2 regions of the Paractinoplanes brasiliensis genome follow, and region 1 is predicted to be linked to the other one. Evidence: predicted binding sites of a transcription regulator. Region 1 holds the regulator's gene; the other holds the start of a gene.

Region 1 (4,123 bases):
TGGGTGCCGGCCTTGACCTCGATGCCCTCCTCGCTGTCGAGCGTCTTGATCGTCAGGCGGGTGCCGAGCGCGGCCGCGGTCATCGGCAGGGTGACGCGGCAGTGCAGGTCGTCGCCCTTGCGCGAGTAGACGTCGTGCGGGCGTTCGTGGATCTCGACGTAGAGGTCGCCGGGGGTGCCGCCGCCGGGACCGACCTCGCCCTGCTGGGCCAGGCGGATGCGCATGCCGTCCTCGACCCCGGCCGGGATCTTGACGGTGAGCGAGCGCCGGGTGCGGACGCGGCCGTCGCCGGCGCAGGTCGGGCAGGGGTGCGGGATGACCGTGCCGTGACCCTGGCAGGTGGCGCAGGGGCGCGACGACACGACCTGACCCAGGAACGTGCGCTGCACGCTCTGCACCTCGCCGCGGCCGCCGCACGTGTCGCAGGTGGCCAGGTGGGTGCCGGGGGCCGTGCCGGCGCCGGAACACTGGGTGCACAGCACCGCGGTGTCGACGGTGATCGGGGCCTCGACCCCGAACGCCGTCTCGACCAGGTCGAGCTCGAGCCGCAGGATCGCGTCGGCGCCGGGACGGGTGCGCGGGCGCGGGCCGCGGGCGTTGCCGCCGGCCGCCGTGCCGAAGAACGCGTCCATGATGTCCTGGAAGCCGACGAACGGGCCGCCCGCGCCGCCGGGACCGCCGCCCGCGCCGCCACCGGGGGCGAGCGGGTCGCCGCCGAGGTCGACGATCTGGCGCTTCTGATCGTCGGAGAGGACCTCGTAGGCCGCGTTGATGTCCTTGAACTTCTCGTGCGCTTCCGGATCGGGGTTGACGTCCGGGTGGTACTGCCGGGCCAGTTTGCGGTAGGCGCGCTTGATCTCGTCGTCGGTGGCTTCCCGGCTCACGCCGAGAATGCCGTAGTAGTCCTTGGCCACGGGCTCCGCAATCCTCGTCAGTTCTGTGCCAAAAGGTCGCCCACGTAGCGTGCCACTGCGCGCACGGTCGCGATGGTGCCGGGGTAATCCATCCGGGTGGGGCCGAGCACACCGAGCCCCCCGACGATCGTCGTCCCGGGGCCGTAACCTGTGCTCACCACGGACGCCGACCGCAGGTTGTCGATCTGGTTCTCGTCGCCGATGCGGACCCGGGTCGTGCTCGGTTCCACTTCGCCGATGAGCTTGAGCAGGATGACCTCTTCCTCGAGGGCCTCGAGGACGGGGCGCAGCGTGCCCTGGAAGTCCAGCACACCCCCACGTGTCAGATTAGCCGTGCCCGCCAAGGCGAGGCGTTCCTCACTGCGCTCGACGAGCGTCTCGAGCAGCACGGAGGCCAGACAAGTCATGGTCCCGCGGGTGTCGGGGCCGCACTCGTCGACCAGACCTTGCACGAGCGGCGGCGTGTCGGCCAGCTTCTGACCTGCCAGTTTCTCGTTCACCCGGCGGCGCAGGTCGGTCACGTCGTCGGCGGGCACCGGGGCGGGCAACTCGACCAGGCGCTGCTCGACGCGGCCGGTGTCGGTGATCATCACGAGCATGAGCCGCGTGGTCGAGATCGGCACGAGTTCCAGATGGCGCACCGACGAGCGGGCCAGCGACGGATACTGCACGACGGCGACCTGACGGGTCAGCTGGGCGAGCAGGCGCACCGTGCGGTGCACGACGTCGTCGAGGTCGACCGCGCCGATCAGGAACCGCTCGATGGCCCGGCGCTCGGCCGGCGTGAGCGGCTTGACCTTGGAGAGCCGGTCGACGAAGAGCCGATAGCCGGCATCGGTGGGCACCCGGCCGGCACTCGTGTGCGGCTGGCGGATGTAGCCCTCTTCCTCCAGCACCGCCATGTCGTTACGCACGGTCGCCGGGGACACGCCCAGCTGGTGCCGCTCGACGAGCGATTTCGAGCCGACCGGCTCCTGCGTCTCGACATAGTCCTCGACGATCGCCCGCAACACCTCGAGCTTGCGGTCATCCAGACTCACAATGACCCCTCCCTCTTGGCACTCCCGCGGACAGAGTGCCAGTCTACGTCGCCGCCGTCGGGAGCGCGATGATCGAATGCGGTGTCTGTTCCCCGACTTGATCAGCGAGTCGCCCTCGACCGCATTGAACTGCGGCTCTACGGTGTCAGCCATGACTGAACCACCTCGCCCGCCCGGTGAAGGTAATCCGTACGATCCGACCACGCCGTTCAACCCTTATGCGGCTAACGACCCGGTCTCGGGTTCGACACCCCCTCCGCCGCCTCCCTATGGCGCCCCGCCGCCGTCGTCCGGTGGCCCGTCCTACGGTGGCCCGCCGCCGTCGTCGGGCGGTCCCGGTTACGGTGGCCCGCCGCCGTCGTCCGGTGGCCCCGGCTACGGCGGCCCAGGTTATGGCGGCCCGCCGCCTCCGTACGGCTACCAGCAGCCCGGTTACGGCGCCGCGCCCAACCAGGACGACAAGACCTGGATCATGATCGCCCACTTCGGCGGCGCGCTCGGCGCTCTCGTCGGCGGCGGCCTGTCCGGCTGGATCGTGCCGTTGATCGCCATGCTGGCCAAGGGCAACCAGTCCCCCGCCGTCCGGGCCGAGGCGGTCAAGGCCCTCAACTTCCAGATCGTGTGGTCGGTCGTCACGCTGATCGGCTGGGTCACCGCCTGCGCCGTCATCGGCTTCGTGATCATCCCGATCGCCGCGCTCATCGCCATCGTGTTCGGCGTCATCGCCGGCGTGAAGGCCAGCAACAACGAGCCGTACAACTACCCGCTCTCCATCAACCTGATCAAGTAGCGTGGCCGGCCGCGCCGGGTACGGGGCCCGGCGCGTCAGACCACGTCCCTGATCACGGCGTCGGCCAGCAGCCGCCCCCGCAGCGTCAGGATCAAAAGCCCTTCCTCGTACGCGTCGGCGTCGATCAGCCCGTTGGCCAGAGCCTGCTTGGCGCCCACCGGGTCGACCCGATCGAGCCCGATGCCCTCACGCAGCCGCACCCGCAGCATCACGTCCTCGACGTGCCTGTCCTCGGCGCTGAGCAGCTCGCGCCCCTGCCCCGGCGAGAGACCCCGCAAAAGCCTTCCCGCGTACGCCGCCGGATGCTTGACGTTCCACCAGCGCACCCCGCCGACGTGGCTGTGCGCCCCCGGCCCGAGACCCCACCAGTCGGCGCCGGTCCAGTAGAGCAGGTTGTGCCGGCAGCGGGCCTCGTCGCCGGTGGCCCAGTTGGACACCTCGTACCACTGGAAACCGGCCTCACTGAGAGCGGCCTCGGCGGCCAGGTAGCGGTCGGCGGCCACATCGTCCGACGGGTACGGAATCTCGCCACGCCGCATCCGGGCCGCCATCCGCGTGCCGTCCTCGACGATCAACGCGTACGCGCTCACATGGTCGACCCCCGAGTCGATCACCGTCTGCAACGACCGCGCGAAGTCGTCGGCGGTCTCGCCCGGGGTGCCGTAGATCAAATCCAGGTTGACGTGCTCGAACCCGGCCTCGCGAGCCTCCACGGCAGCCTGCGGGGCTCGCCCCGCCGTGTGCTTGCGATCCAGAATCCGAAGAACGCCCGGCGCAGCCGACTGCATGCCGAGCGAGATCCGGTTGAAGCCGTGCCGCCGCAGCCGCCGCAGATAGTCCGGGTCGACGGACTCAGGATTGGCCTCAGTAGTGATCTCGGCGTCCGCCGCAAGCCCCCACGCCCGGTCGATGCCCTCAAGAATCCGCCCGAGATCATCCGCGCTCAGCAGCGTGGGCGTCCCCCCACCGAAGAACACGGTGTCCACAGCCCCACCCGGGCCTGCCGCCTCACCCCGCCATGGGCCCGATTTTTCGGGATTTATCACGCTGCGGGCGAGCTTCAGCTCCTGGAGGACGGTATCGGCGTACGTCTCCCGGGAGACACCCCCACCCAGCTCGCTCGCCGTATAGGTGTTGAAGTCGCAGTATCCGCATCGACTGGCGCAGAACGGCACGTGAACGTATACGGCAAATCCGTTTTGTCCGACCCGCGCCGTCGCCTCGTCGGGCAATGACCCGTCCGCGGGTACGGGTTCACCATCGGGAAGTGCGCCGGCCATCCGTCAAGTGTGCACGCCCCCCGTTAGGGTTCCGCCATGGCTCTGGTCCGTACCGTCACCGACGCCGGGGTGGCCACCCTGACCCTGGACTCCCCGGCG
Region 2 (4,123 bases), 2.0 Mb from region 1:
TACGCCCGGAGCGCGCGATTGTTGCCGACGACCACCTCGAGCAGCGTCTTCAGGCGCCCGGCCGAGGTCGACCACGCGGCCACCGCCTCGATCAGGTCGGCCACCACCTTGCCGCCGCGGTGAGCCGGCGTCACGTACACGGCGAAGATCACCGTCTCGCCGGGGAAGTCGGGGGAGATCGTGCCGCCCGCGTGCCCGATCAGCCGCTCGCCCTCACCCGGGTCGGCCACGAACTGGGCCAGGCTGTCACCCCGGGACGCCTGCACGACCCGCTGCCGATAGGAGGCGTGTGACCGCTCGGCGGCCTGGGCCAGCGTCTCGAGGAAGGCGAGAGGGCTGTCGGCGAGCATCTCGAGCCGCAGCGCGCGCATCCGGGCCGCGTCCTGAGGGCGTACCCGGTGCACGTTCCAGCTCATGGCGTCTTCACTACCTTCACCGGGCCGGGGCGGCAAGCGGGTTGCCGGGAATCGGACGGGGTGGCGGGACGGCCCGGTGCTGGGGCAAGGTGTCCCGGTGGAGCCGGTCGAGTCGCACATCTTCGTGGTCGAGGAACCGGTGGTGGCCGCCGCCGACCCCTTCGACCCCGAGGGGCGTACAGCCGACCTGAGCTGGCGGCGTGATGTGCCTCCGGACGTGCCCGGGGTGGTCGACCCGATCGTGGCCGGGCCCGGGTTCGGCCAGTGGGCCCGCCGGTTCGGCCGGGTCGCCGGGCGGCACGCGGCCCACCTGGTCCCGGTGATGCTGCTGACCGCGCTGCCCATGCACTTCTTCGTCGGCCGCGTCGACGACACGATCGTGGCCGCTCCCGCGCTGGCCGAGCTGGTCGGCGGGTTCGGCCTGCTGCTGCTCCCGGCCATGTGGCTGGCCTACCTGGCGGTGTCCGCGCTGCCGCTCGTGCTGAGCCTGGCCGGCGTCGTCGGGGTGGCTCTGCCCGCGGCGGCCGAGGGACGCCGGCCCCGCCCTCGCCGGGTGTGGTCGCTGGTGTCGATGCGGCTGCGGGCCCTCTGGCTCTGGTTCGCCGGGTTCGGCCTGCTCAGCGGCGGCCTTCCGGTGCTGCTGACCGAGGAACAGGTGGGTTCGGCGGGCGGCCTGGTCACGGTCGTGTTCGCGATCGGGTCGACGGTCGCGCTGACGTTCGGCGGCCTGCTCGGCTGTGTCGTGGTGGTCGAGCGCGGGCGCGGCCCCCGGCGCGCGACCCACCTGCTCGCCCACTCCCGCCCGGCCGGGCTGCTGGTCGCGGCGGCCGCGGTGGCGGTGGCGCCCCGCCTGGTCGAGCACGCCCTGGGCGGGGTGGCCGCGACGGTGGCCGGGGTGCTGCTGGTTCAGCTCTGGGCGATCGCCGCGCTGGTGACGTACGCACAGGCCCGCCGCGCGGTCGAACCGGTGACCAGCCGTTCGATGTTCGCGGAGCTGGACGCCCCGGAGGAGTGACCACCTCCCGGGGCCGGGGTTTCCTTGCACTCGCACCCTCAGAGTGCTAAACAAGTCATTGGCACTCGCGACTGGTGAGTGCCAAGCAGGTCGGGACGGTGGGGTCTCGGTCGCGGCGTCGCCATCGGCGCCGGGGCACGGGGCCGGTCGTCGCGGGCTATCCGGCTCGGCCTGAGGACGTCACATCGCCAGGTGGTGACGTCCGCAGAGTTCCGCACACGTGCGGGGGCGGGGCCACGCGGCCCGGCACCTCGAATGTCCAGGAGGACAAAGCCGTATGGCCAAGATCATCGCATTTGACGAGGAAGCTCGTCGCGGCCTCGAGCGGGGCATGAACCAGCTCGCCGACGCCGTCAAGGTGACGCTCGGCCCCAAGGGCCGCAACGTCGTGCTCGAGAAGAAGTGGGGCGCTCCCACCATCACCAACGATGGTGTGTCGATCGCCAAGGAGATCGAGCTCGAGGACCCCTACGAGAAGATCGGCGCTGAGCTGGTCAAGGAGGTCGCCAAGAAGACCGACGACGTCGCCGGTGACGGCACGACGACGGCGACCGTCCTCGCCCAGGCGCTGGTTCGTGAGGGCCTGCGCAACGTTGCCGCCGGCGCCAACCCGATGGCCCTCAAGCGGGGCATCGAGGCGGCCGTGGCCAGCGTTTCCGAGGGTCTGACCCAGATCTCCAAGGACGTGGAGACCAAGGAGCAGATCGCTTCGACTGCCTCCATCTCCGCCGGTGACTCCACGGTCGGCGAGATCATCGCCGAGGCCATGGACAAGGTCGGCAAGGAAGGCGTCATCACCGTCGAGGAGAGCAACACCTTCGGCCTCGAGCTCGAGCTCACCGAGGGCATGCGCTTCGACAAGGGCTTCGTGTCGGCCTACTTCATGACCGACGCCGAGCGCATGGAGGCCGTCTTCGACGACCCCTACATCCTGATCGCGAACAGCAAGATCTCCGCGGTCAAGGACCTGCTCCCCGTCCTCGAGAAGGTCATGCAGGGCGGCAAGCCGCTCGTCATCATCGCCGAGGACGTCGAGGGCGAGGCCCTGGCCACCCTGGTCGTCAACAAGGTCCGTGGCACCTTCAAGTCGGTCGCCGTCAAGGCCCCCGGCTTCGGTGACCGTCGCAAGGCCATGCTGGAGGACATCGCCATCCTCACCGGTGGCGCCGTCATCAGCGAAGAGGTCGGCCTCAAGCTGGAGAACGCCGACCTGAGCCTGCTGGGCCAGGCCCGCAAGGTCGTCATCACCAAGGACGAGACCACCATCGTCGACGGCGCGGGCAACGCCGAGCAGATCCAGGGCCGGGTCAACCAGATCCGCGCCGAGATCGAGAAGTCGGACTCCGACTACGACCGCGAGAAGCTGCAGGAGCGCCTGGCCAAGCTGGCCGGCGGTGTTGCGGTCATCAAGGTCGGCGCGGCCACCGAGGTCGAGCTCAAGGAGCGCAAGCACCGCATCGAGGACGCTGTTCGCAACGCGAAGGCGGCCGTCGAGGAGGGCATCGTCCCCGGTGGTGGCGTCGCGCTGGTGCAGGCCGGCAAGACCGCGTTCGACAAGCTCGACCTGGTCGGCGACGAGGCGACCGGCGCGAACATCGTCAAGGTCGCGCTCGACGCCCCGCTGCGTCAGATCGCCGTGAACGCCGGCCTCGAGGGCGGCGTCGTGGTGGAGAAGGTGCGCAACCTCGACGCGGGTCACGGCCTCAACGCCGCGACCGGCGAGTACGTCGACCTGCTGGCCGCGGGCATCATCGACCCGGCCAAGGTCACCCGCTCGGCGCTGCAGAACGCCGCGTCGATCGCCGCGCTGTTCCTCACCACCGAGGCCGTCGTGGCCGACAAGCCCGAGAAGACCCCGGCTCCGGCCGGCGCCCCGGGCGGCGGTGACATGGACTTCTGAGTCCAGTCATAGCAACACGAAGAGAGGGTGGGTCGCCTGGCGGCCCGCCCTCTCTTTCATGTGCGTCACCGGCTGTGCGGCGGCCCGGTGTCTCCGAGCGCTAACGTAAGACGGGTGCGCGAACCCTCCGTTTCCCGTTACACGGCCGGCCGGCTCTCCCCGATCCGACGGGTGGCCGATCTGCGGCGCCTGCGTGGCGAGCAGTTCGACGTCCTCGTCATCGGCGGCGGGGTAACCGGCGCCGGCGCCGCCCTGGACGCCGCCTCCCGGGGCCTCAAGGTTGCCCTGGTCGAGGCGCGTGACCTCGCGGCCGGCACGTCCAGCCGCTCCAGCAAGCTGATCCACGGCGGCCTGCGTTACCTGGAACAGCTCGAACTGCACCTGGTGCACGAGGCGCTGACCGAGCGGGGCCTGCTCTCCACCCGGCTGGCGCCCCACCTGGTGCGGCCGGTGCCGATCCTGGTGCCGCTGCCCGCGGGCAACCCGGCCGCCCGAGCCGGCCGCCGGGCGTACTACGGGCTCGGGGTGGCGGCGTACGACGTGTTCGCCGGCGTCTTCGGCGCCGGCCGGGGCATGCCGCTGCACAAGCACCTGTCCCGCGACGGCGCCCGGCACCTGTTCCCGAGCCTGCGGGCCGACACGGTCAGCGGCGCGATCCGGTACTACGACGGCCAGGTCGACGACGCCCGCCTGGTGGTCACGCTGGCCCGTACGGCGGCCAGCCTGGGCGCGGCCGTGGTCACCAGCGCCCGGGTCGTCGGTTTCGTGCGTGAGGCCCGCGAGGTGGTCGGT

What was found. Region 1 encodes HrcA, which represses chaperone genes, less so after heat shock. Its sites were predicted from a motif close to GGTTNGCACNCTCNNNNNGAGNGTGCNAACC; they were not measured.
Region 2: groL (chaperonin GroEL) is a predicted target of HrcA. The motif match lies at 1,488-1,518, and genes of this name have one in related genera.

What each region holds. Positions count from the first base shown of each region.
Region 1 covers NZ_SNWR01000001.1:2,043,126-2,047,248, forward strand. The annotation lists gene dnaJ (molecular chaperone DnaJ) at 1-914, opposite strand, end outside; gene hrcA (heat-inducible transcriptional repressor HrcA) at 932-1,954, opposite strand; gene C8E87_RS08900 (DUF4870 domain-containing protein) at 2,106-2,744, shown strand; gene hemW (radical SAM family heme chaperone HemW) at 2,780-4,024, opposite strand; gene C8E87_RS08910 (enoyl-CoA hydratase-related protein) at 4,061-4,123, shown strand, end outside.
Region 2 covers NZ_SNWR01000001.1:4,051,116-4,055,238, forward strand. The annotation lists gene C8E87_RS18140 (GNAT family N-acetyltransferase) at 1-416, opposite strand, end outside; gene C8E87_RS18145 (hypothetical protein) at 514-1,431, shown strand; gene groL (chaperonin GroEL) at 1,709-3,331, shown strand; gene C8E87_RS18155 (glycerol-3-phosphate dehydrogenase/oxidase) at 3,446-4,123, shown strand, end outside.